Regions from separate parts of the Streptomyces sp. NPDC001194 genome, predicted to be linked through region 1. Evidence: riboswitches for the same ligand, from Rfam matches in the RefSeq annotation. Region 1 holds a riboswitch; each other region holds the start of a gene.
The links. Region 1 has a riboswitch for cobalamin ahead of ACFY1T_RS00910 (ribonucleoside-diphosphate reductase subunit alpha). Riboswitches for the same ligand answer to the same signal wherever they lie in the genome.

Region 1 (2,192 bases):
CATGTGGGGCCGGTCGCTCGTCACGGTCCGACGATGGCGCCGGGCACCGACGGCCGTCCGGCACACTCGACCGCATGGACATCGTGATCAGGGAAGCGCTGGCGGCGGAGTACGGGACGCTCGGGGAGATCACCGCGCAGGCCTACCTCGGGGACGGGCTGCTCACCTTCGGCGAGGACGATCCGTACCTCGCACGGCTGCGCGACGTGGCCGGGCGCGCCGCCGACGGGGTGATACTCGTCGCCGCGACGGGCGACGGCCGGCTCCTCGGCGGGGTGGCCTTCGCCGCGCCCGGGAGCCCGCTGTGCGACATCGCCGGACCCGGCGAGGCCGAGTTCCGGATGCTGGCCGTCGCCCGGGAAGGCCGCGGGCGGGGTGCCGGGGAGGCTCTGGTGCGGGCCTGCGCGGACCGCGCCCGGGCCGTCGCGGGCGTGCGGCGCCTCGTGCTGTCCACCACGGACGAGATGGTGGGAGCCCACCGGATCTACGAACGGCTCGGTTTCGTGCGCACGCCGGAACGGGACTGGGAGCCCGTCCCCGGCCTCCCTCTGCGCACGTACGGTCTCGAACTGTAGCCACGCCGACACAACATCTAGGGGGTCGCACATGAAGGGGCCCCCACATGTATGCTCGTCCTCGCTGTCGTCGCAGGGGAATCCGGTGTGAATCCGGAACTGTCCCGCAACGGTATGAAGTACACCCATTGGTGTCACCGCAAGTCCGATGACCTGCCGACAGTGCGCCCGGCTCGACCGAACCGGGTGTCGATACGTCCGGGCCTCGCGGTTGGGCCGGTGGACGCCGCGCGGTGCTGCCCCGTCATGCCCGCGCGCGCCCGCTCGCGCCGCACCGCAGGTGTCCCGGAGCCGAGCGAGGGAGAGCTCCCCCCGTGACCATCGCGCCTTCCGCACCGCGCGCCGAGTCCGACCCGTCCGACACCGGAATCGAGACCGGGGGACCTGGGGCCGCACTGCTGCGTACCCTCACCGAGCTGACGGCCGACCTCCCCGACACCGACCCGGGCCGGGTCGCCGCCGCCGCGCTCCGCGGGCGCAGCGCCGCCGCCGACGAGGCCGAACTGCGCGGGCTGGCCACGGAGGCCGCGGCCGGTCTGATCTCCGAGGACCCGGCGTACTCCCGCCTCGCCGCCCGGCTGCTGACGCTGGCCGTCGCCGAGGAAGCCGCCGGCCAGGGGGCCACCTCCTTCTCCGCCTCCGTCGCGGTGGGCCACCGCGAGGGCCTGATCGCGGACCGCACCGCCGAGTTCGTGGCGCTGCACGCGAACCGCCTGGACGCGCTGGTCGAACACACGCTGGCCGAGGGCGCCGACGACCGCTTCGGCTTCTTCGGTCTGCGCACCCTGCACAGCCGCTACCTGCTGCGTCACCCGATCACCCGCCAGGTGATCGAGACCCCGCAGCACTTCATGCTCCGCGTGGCCTGCGGCCTCGCCGAGAACGACAGCGTCCAGGCCGTCGAGGAAGTGGCCTCGCTCTACCGGCTGATGAGCCGCCTCGACTACCTGCCGTCCTCCCCCACGCTCTTCAACTCCGGCACCCGGCACCCGCAGATGTCCTCCTGCTACCTGCTGGACTCCCCGCTGGACGAGCTCGACTCGATCTACGACCGCTACCACCAGGTCGCGCGTCTGTCGAAGCACGCCGGCGGCATCGGTCTCTCATACTCGCGCATCCGCGCCCGCGGTTCGCTGATCCGCGGCACGAACGGCCACTCCAACGGCATCGTGCCGTTCCTGAAGACCCTCGACGCCTCCGTCGCCGCCGTGAACCAGGGCGGCCGCCGCAAGGGCGCCGCCGCGGTCTACCTGGAGACCTGGCACGCGGACATCGAGGAGTTCCTGGAGCTCCGCGACAACACGGGCGAGGACCAGCGCCGTACGCACAACCTGAACCTGGCGCACTGGGTGCCGGACGAGTTCATGCGCCGCGTGAACGCGGACGCCGAATGGTCGCTGTTCTCCCCGGCCGACGTGCCCGAGCTGGTCGACCTGTGGGGCGACGAGTTCGACGCCGCGTACCACAAGGCCGAGGCCGCGGGCCTGGCCCGCAAGACCATGCCCGCCCGCGACCTGTACGGCCGGATGATGCGCACCCTCGCGCAGACCGGCCAGGGCTGGATGACCTTCAAGGACGCCTCCAACCGCACGGCGAACCAGACCGCCGAGCCGGGCA
Region 2 (2,192 bases), on a different contig from region 1:
GACGAGCGCGGCCCGCGGCCCGTCGGCGGCGGCCACGAGCAGGGCGTCCGCGGGATCTGCGGTCCACAGCAGGGCCCGCTCCCCGCCCCGGACCGCTGCCAGGTTCACGTCGGCGTCGAGCGAGGTGACGTCCCCGCGTCCGTCGTCGAGGGCGAACAGGAAGCGTCCGGACAGCCCGGCCGCCGCCCCGCTCGCGCACAGCAGCCGGTCCAGCTCCGCGACCCACGGCGCCACATCGGGCAGACCGCTCCGGTCCAGGCCGGTCAGCGGCGAGGCGACGATGTTGCGGACCCGCTCGTGGGTGGGTGCGGGCAGCAGCCCGGCGCGTACGAGCACGCCCTGCAGCTCGCCCCCGCAGCTCGCGCCGAGCCCGCGCAGCTGCGCGTTGCCCCGCGAGGTGAGGTCGATGCGGCCGTCGCCGAGCCGGTCCGCCGCGTCGGCCAGCAGCAGGGCCGCGTCCGCGTCGAGCATTCCGCCGGGTATCCGGATCCGGGCCAGGTACCCGTCGTCCGCCGCGTGCAGCCGCAGCGCACCGGGGCAGGCGTCACCGCGGTCACGTATGACCGGTTCGTCCCGCGGTGCGGCGGAAGGGGGCTGGGGCGGCATGGCGGCGAGCATACCCACGATTGACCTGCCCCGGCCTGTGTCCGTCACCACCCGCCCCGTGCGCCCCGCCCTCCGCCCGACCTGCCCCGATCCGCTCCCCGGGCGCGGCCACCCCCACTCCCGGCCCGCGAGAAGGCCACCTAAGATGACCACCGGCGGAGCCACGTGGCCCGCTGGGAGGAAGCCCGGTGCGAATCCGGCGCGGTCCCGCCACTGTGAACCCCGCGGAGCGATCCGCCGGGTGAGTCAGGAACTCCCGCTGTCCTCACTGCCCGGGGCGCGGAAACCCCGAGGAAGGCATGCCGCCGCATGATCCTGCTGCTGTCGACGTCCGACACCGATCTGCTCAGCGCCCGCGCCGCGGACGGCCCCGTGCCGTACCGGTTCGCGAACCCCTCCCGCCTTCCCCTCGACGACCTCCCCGCCCTGCTCGACGGCGTCGACCTGGTCGTCGTACGCCTCCTGGGCGGCCTGCGCGCCTGGCAGGACGGGCTCGACCTGCTCCTGGCGCCGGACCAGACCCGCCCGGTGGTCGTCCTCACCGGCGAACAGGCCCCGGACGCCCAGCTGATGGAGGCCTCGACGGTCCCGATCGGCATCGCGGCCGAGGCGCACGGCTACCTCGCCCACGGCGGCCCCGCCAACCTGGACCAGCTGGCGCGCTTCCTCTCCGACACCGTGCTGCTCACCGGACACGGCTTCGAGCCGCCGGCCGCGGCGCCCACCTGGGGCCCGCTGGAGCGCACCCCGGTGCGCCCGTACGGCCCGCGCATCGCGGTGCTGTACTACCGCGCCCACCAGATGAGCGGCAACACCGCCTTCGTGCACGCGCTGTGCGACGCGATCGTGGAGGCCGGCGGGACGCCCGTCCCGCTGTACGTGTCCTCCCTGCGCGCGCCCGAGCCGGAGCTCATCGCGCGGCTGGAGTCGGCGGACGCGATCGTCACCACGGTGCTCGCGGCCGGCGGCACCAAGCCCGCGACGGCCTCGGCCGGCGGCGACGACGAGTCCTGGGACGCGGGCGCGCTCGCCGGGCTCGGCGTGCCGATCCTGCAGGCCCTGTGCCTGACCGGCTCGCGCAGCGCCTGGGAGGAGAACGACGAGGGCCTCTCCCCGCTCGACGCCGCGACGCAGGTCGCCGTGCCCGAGTTCGACGGCCGCCTGATCACCGTCCCGTTCTCCTTCAAGGAGCTCGACGAGGACGGCCTGCCCGCGTACGTGGCCGACCCCGAGCGCGCCGCCCGCGTGGCCGGCATCGCCGTCCGGCACGCCCGGCTGCGGCACATCGAGCGCCGCGACAAGAAGGTCGCGCTCGTCCTCTCGGCGTACCCCACCAAGCACTCCCGCATCGGCAACGCGGTCGGCCTGGACACCCCGGCCAGCGCCGTGGAGCTGCTGCGCACCCTCATCGCGGGCGGATACGACTTCGGCCCCGTCGAGGACGTCCCGGGCCTGGTCTCGGGCGACGGCGACGAGCTGATCCGCGCCCTGATCGAGGCCGGCGGCCACGACCAGGACTGGCTGACCGAGGAGCAGCTGGCCCGCAACCCGGTCCGCATCCCGGCCGCCGACTACAAGCGGTGGTT
Region 3 (2,192 bases), on a different contig from region 1:
CGCCACCTTCACGCCCTGCCGGGCCAGCCAGCGGCAGATGCCCGCGGTGACCACGCTCTTGCCCGCGTCCGATGTGGTGCCGGCGACGAGGAGTCCCCCGCCGAGCTTCCCGCCGCTCATCCGCGTCCCTTCCGTATGCCGTACGACACCGCACAGCGCAGTGCCACGCACGCTCCCAATGCCAGCCACGTCACCTGACGCGACAGCCGCACCGCGCGTTCGATGTCGCGGACCTGCACGGGCCGCCCCGCCCCGCCGTTCAGCACGGCCCGGTGCTCGACCCGCCCCCCGTACGCCAGGGTGCCCCCCAGCCGCACGCCGAGGGCCCCGGCGAAGGAGGCCTCCACGGGGCCGGCGTTCGGGCTCGGGTGCGCGGCGGCGTCCGCGCGCCAGGCCCGTACGGCTCCCCGCCGGTCGGGCCCGGCCGCTGCGGCGGCCAGCGCGGTCAGCCGGGCGCCCGGCCAGCCCGCGAGGTCGTCGAGCCGGGCCGAGGCCCACCCGTAGCGCAGATGGCGCGGTGACTTGTGGCCGACCATGGCGTCCAGGGTGTTCACGGCGCGGAACGCCAGCAGGCCGGGGACACCGGCGGCGGCGCCCCACACGAGGGCCCCGACCACCGCGTCGGAGGTGTTCTCGGCGACCGACTCCACGACGGCGCGGGCCATCTGCTGCTCGTCCAGGGCCTGAGGATCGCGCCCGCACAGGTGCGGCAGCCGCTCGCGGGCCACCTCGGCGTCCCCGGCGGCCAGCGCGCCGCCGATGGCGCGGGCCTCGCGGCCCAGCGAGGTGCCGCCGACGACGGCCCAGGTGGCCGCGGCGGTCAGGGCGACACGGGCGGCCGCGGGCCCGGAGCGCACGGCGCGGGCGCCCAGCGCGCCGACGGCGGCCGCGCCCCCGACGCACAGGAGGGTGTGCAGGACGCCCCGGCCGCGGTCGTCGCGCCACAGGGCGCGCTCGACGGCGGCGGCGGTTCGTCCGAAGGCGGCCACGGGGTGCCCGCGGCGCGGATCACCGAAGATCCGGTCGCCGATCAGGCCCGCCGTGGCGCCGTACGCGAAGACGCGGTCGGCACGCATGGTGCAGGTATGTCCTCACTCAGGGTCCGCGCCCTGGTTCGACGTGTCCGGCGGTGGGAGTTCCTGGCTCCCGGGGTGCACGAGCCGCGTGCTCCCCGGTGACAGTGGCGGGACCGCGCCGGATTCGCACCGGACTTCCTCTCCATGCCGCCGTATTGGCTCGGGCAGTCCACCACGCACCGCGAAGGCCCGTCAACTCGCCGTTGACCTGCGGCGGGGCAGGTGAACGGCACACGTCACAGACGTACGAAAGCTCCCCCCGGGAAACCCGGGGGGAGCTTTCGTACGCCGTGCCCGAATCGATCGGGTCGGGTCGGCCGGGATCAGGTGACGATCAGGTAGATCCCGTAGGCCACGGCCCCCGCGACGAGCGCGAAGCAGGCGTACGCACCGCTGCGGGCGAGGGCGGCGGTCCCGCCCTGCTCGGTGGCGGCCTCGTGCTTGGAGAGGCCCACCAGGCCCAGCGTGAACAGGGCCACGAGGGCGACGGTGGCGGAGAGGCTGACCCCGAAGACGGAGCCGAGTGCTGCCCAGTCGATCTTCATGCTGCGGATTCCTCTGTCGTTCTCGGGGTCAGACCGCGGCGGCGGGAGCCGCCGGCGTGGCCGGGGCGGCAGCCGGGATGGTGGCCTTCAGCGCCTCGTCGGTGACCGCGGCGGTCGTACCGGCGGCGGCCTCGGCGGCCACCGTCGGCGGGACGGTGACGGCGGCCATGGCCGTGGTGACCACACCCGGCGCCTCGGCGGCGGCCGGCTGCACCTCGTTGACGTTGCTGTGGTCGACGACCTGGCGGCGCGAGATGAGCCAGATGGCGACGCAGGAGGCGACCAGGAACAGCGCGACCGCGGCGACGCCGACGTCACCGGTGCGCATGACCAGCTCGGCGCCGGAGGCGACGACGGCGGCGGCCGGCAGGGTCAGGCCCCAGGCGATGAACATGCGGGTGGCGGTGGACCAGCGGACCACGCCGCCCTTGCGGCCCAGGCCCGCACCCATGACGGCGCCGGAGCACGCGTGCGTGGTGGAGAGGGAGAAGCCGAGGGTGGAGGAGGCCAGGATGACGCTCGCGGCCGAGGTCTGGGCGGCGAAGCCCTGCTGCGGCTGGAGGTCGGTCAG
Region 4 (2,192 bases), on a different contig from region 1:
GGTGGCGGCGGCGACCAGCGGCCCGCCGGGCCAGGGCGGCAGGCACACGGCGGTGACCGTCAGCCCGAGCCCCAGCAGGGCCTTCTCCAGCGGATGCCGGCGCCGCCACCGGCTGCCGTGCGCCGCCACGTCGATCGGCAGCACCGCCTACGACTCCGCGGCGGCCGTGCCGGGCGCCCCGGAGCCGTCCGGAGCACCCGCGGCGGCGGCGAGGGCGGCGCCCTGGCGGCGGCCCTTGCGGACGCCGAAGTAGTACGCGAGCACGCCCGCGCCCAAGGCCGCCTGGAGGGCGAACAGGGCCGACTCCACCTCCCCGGAGGGGGGTTCGTACAGCGGCGAGAACCAGGGCTCGTAGTCCGGCTTCAGCTCGGTGATGGCCGTCTCCGCCTGCGCGTCGGCGCCCGTGAACGGCTCCTCCTTGCCCTCGCCCATCCCGAGCGCGATCGGCAGCACGGCCAGCGCCGCCACCAGGAGCAGCAGCAGGCCGTTGATCTTCGTGTTCCGGCTCATGCCCATCAGACCGCCGCCTTCCGCTCGCCCTGCACGCCGCGCCCGCTCAGCTTCGCCACGCCCAGCCGGACCAGGTCCGACCTGCTCGACTGCATCAGCAGCCGCATCACGAGCACCGTCAGCAGCCCCTCGCTCACCGCGAGCGGGATCTGGGTCACGGCGAAGATGCCCCCGAACTTCGCGAGCGCGCCGAGGAACCCGGTTCCCGGGTCCGGGAAGGCCAGCGCCAGCTGTACGGAGGTCACGCAGTAGGTGACCAGGTCGGCGAAGAAGGCGCCGAAGAAGACGGTCACCATCAGCGGGACGCCGAAGCGCTTGAGCAGCAGGTAGACCCCGTACCCCGCCCACGGCCCGGCGATCGCCATCGAGAAGACGTTCGCGCCGAGGGTGGTCAGGCCGCCGTGCGCCAGCAGCAGCGCCTGGAAGAGCAGGGTGATCGTGCCGAGCACCGCCATGATCGGCGGCCGGAACAGGATCGCCCCGAGTCCGGTCCCCGTGGGGTGCGAGCAACTGCCCGTCACGGACGGGATCTTCAGCGCGGACAGGACGAAGGTGAATGCTCCGGACGCCCCGAGCAGCAGCGTGCTCTCCGGGTTCGCCTTCACCTCGCGGGTGAGGGCGCGGACGCCGTGGACGACGAACGGAGCGGACGCGGCGCCCCAGGCGACCGCGTGCAATGGGGGCAGGAACCCCTCGGCTATGTGCATGTGTGGGGAGACCTCTCCAGCACCTCGTGGATGGACAACGCGCCCCGGCCGGTCTCCTGGCTCACGGGTGCTGATGCCCTGGCCCCGCCTTCCCGGGCGGTGCGGAACATCCCGCGCCGCCCAGTGGCCTCCCGAAGGAATGGAGCCGGACTTCCCGTTCACAGTGGCGAGGGCCGCACCGGTTTCCCACCGGTTTCCCGAACACCAAGGCCAGCTGACCCTAGTCGGAGGGACGGACCTGTACCAACCCGGCCCGAACGCCCGGACGCCCGAACGGCTGCGGTCCGCTGGCGGCCCCGGCCGCCGCCGCGCAGGCTGGCGGCGTGCCCGCCGACTTCGACTACTCCGACCTGACCGCCGTCTACGTCAACTGCACCCTCAAGCGCTCGCCCGAGACCAGCAACACCGAGGGCCTGATCGACCGCAGCCGCGCCGTCATGGCGGCGGCCGGCGCCCGGACCTCGCTCATCCGCGCCGTCGACCACGACATCGCCACCGGTGTCTGGCCCGACATGACCGAGCACGGCTGGGAAAGCGACCAGTGGCCCGTCCTCTACAGCCAGATCATGGACGCCGACATCCTCGTACTGTGCGGCCCGATCTGGCTCGGCGACAACAGCTCCGTGATGAAGCAGGTCATCGAGCGGCTCTACGCCTGCTCCTCGATCCTGAACGAGCGGGGCCAGTACGCCTATTACGGCCGCGTCGGCGGAGCGCTCATCACCGGCAACGAGGACGGCGTGAAGCACTGCGCGATGAACGTCCTCTACAGCCTCCAGCACCTCGGCTACGCGATCCCGCCGCAGGCCGACGCCGGCTGGATCGGCGAGGCCGGGCCGGGTCCCTCGTACCTCGACCCCGGCTCGGGCGGCCCCGAGAACGACTTCACCAACCGGAACACCACCTTCATGTCCTGGAACCTCATGCACCTGGCCGCCCTGCTCAAGCGCGGGGGCGGCATCCCGGCGCACGGCA

Region 2: it holds a riboswitch for cobalamin, as region 1 does, so the genes downstream of both, cobN (cobaltochelatase subunit CobN) here and ACFY1T_RS00910 (ribonucleoside-diphosphate reductase subunit alpha) in region 1, are expected to answer to the same signal.
Region 3: it holds a riboswitch for cobalamin, as region 1 does, so the genes downstream of both, ACFY1T_RS25840 (cobalamin biosynthesis protein) here and ACFY1T_RS00910 (ribonucleoside-diphosphate reductase subunit alpha) in region 1, are expected to answer to the same signal.
Region 4: it holds a riboswitch for cobalamin, as region 1 does, so the genes downstream of both, ACFY1T_RS33080 (energy-coupling factor ABC transporter permease) here and ACFY1T_RS00910 (ribonucleoside-diphosphate reductase subunit alpha) in region 1, are expected to answer to the same signal.

The regions. Positions count from the first base shown of each region.
Region 1 is NZ_JBIAXU010000001.1:183,900-186,091, forward strand. Features, by position in the region: gene ACFY1T_RS00905 (GNAT family N-acetyltransferase) at 75-575, shown strand; cobalamin riboswitch at 610-751, shown strand; gene ACFY1T_RS00910 (ribonucleoside-diphosphate reductase subunit alpha) at 890-2,192, shown strand, end outside.
Region 2 is NZ_JBIAXU010000010.1:200,274-202,465, forward strand. Features, by position in the region: gene cobG (precorrin-3B synthase) at 1-606, opposite strand, end outside; cobalamin riboswitch at 745-883, shown strand; gene cobN (cobaltochelatase subunit CobN) at 916-2,192, shown strand, end outside.
Region 3 is NZ_JBIAXU010000015.1:61,716-63,907, reverse strand. Features, by position in the region: gene ACFY1T_RS25845 (cobyric acid synthase) at 1-120, opposite strand, end outside; gene ACFY1T_RS25840 (cobalamin biosynthesis protein) at 117-1,076, opposite strand; cobalamin riboswitch at 1,114-1,265, opposite strand; gene ACFY1T_RS25835 (hypothetical protein) at 1,400-1,621, opposite strand; gene ACFY1T_RS25830 (inorganic phosphate transporter) at 1,650-2,192, opposite strand, start outside.
Region 4 is NZ_JBIAXU010000025.1:102,044-104,235, forward strand. Features, by position in the region: gene cbiQ (cobalt ECF transporter T component CbiQ) at 1-144, opposite strand, end outside; gene ACFY1T_RS33075 (energy-coupling factor ABC transporter substrate-binding protein) at 148-510, opposite strand; gene ACFY1T_RS33080 (energy-coupling factor ABC transporter permease) at 516-1,217, opposite strand; cobalamin riboswitch at 1,246-1,441, opposite strand; gene ACFY1T_RS33085 (flavodoxin family protein) at 1,541-2,192, shown strand, end outside.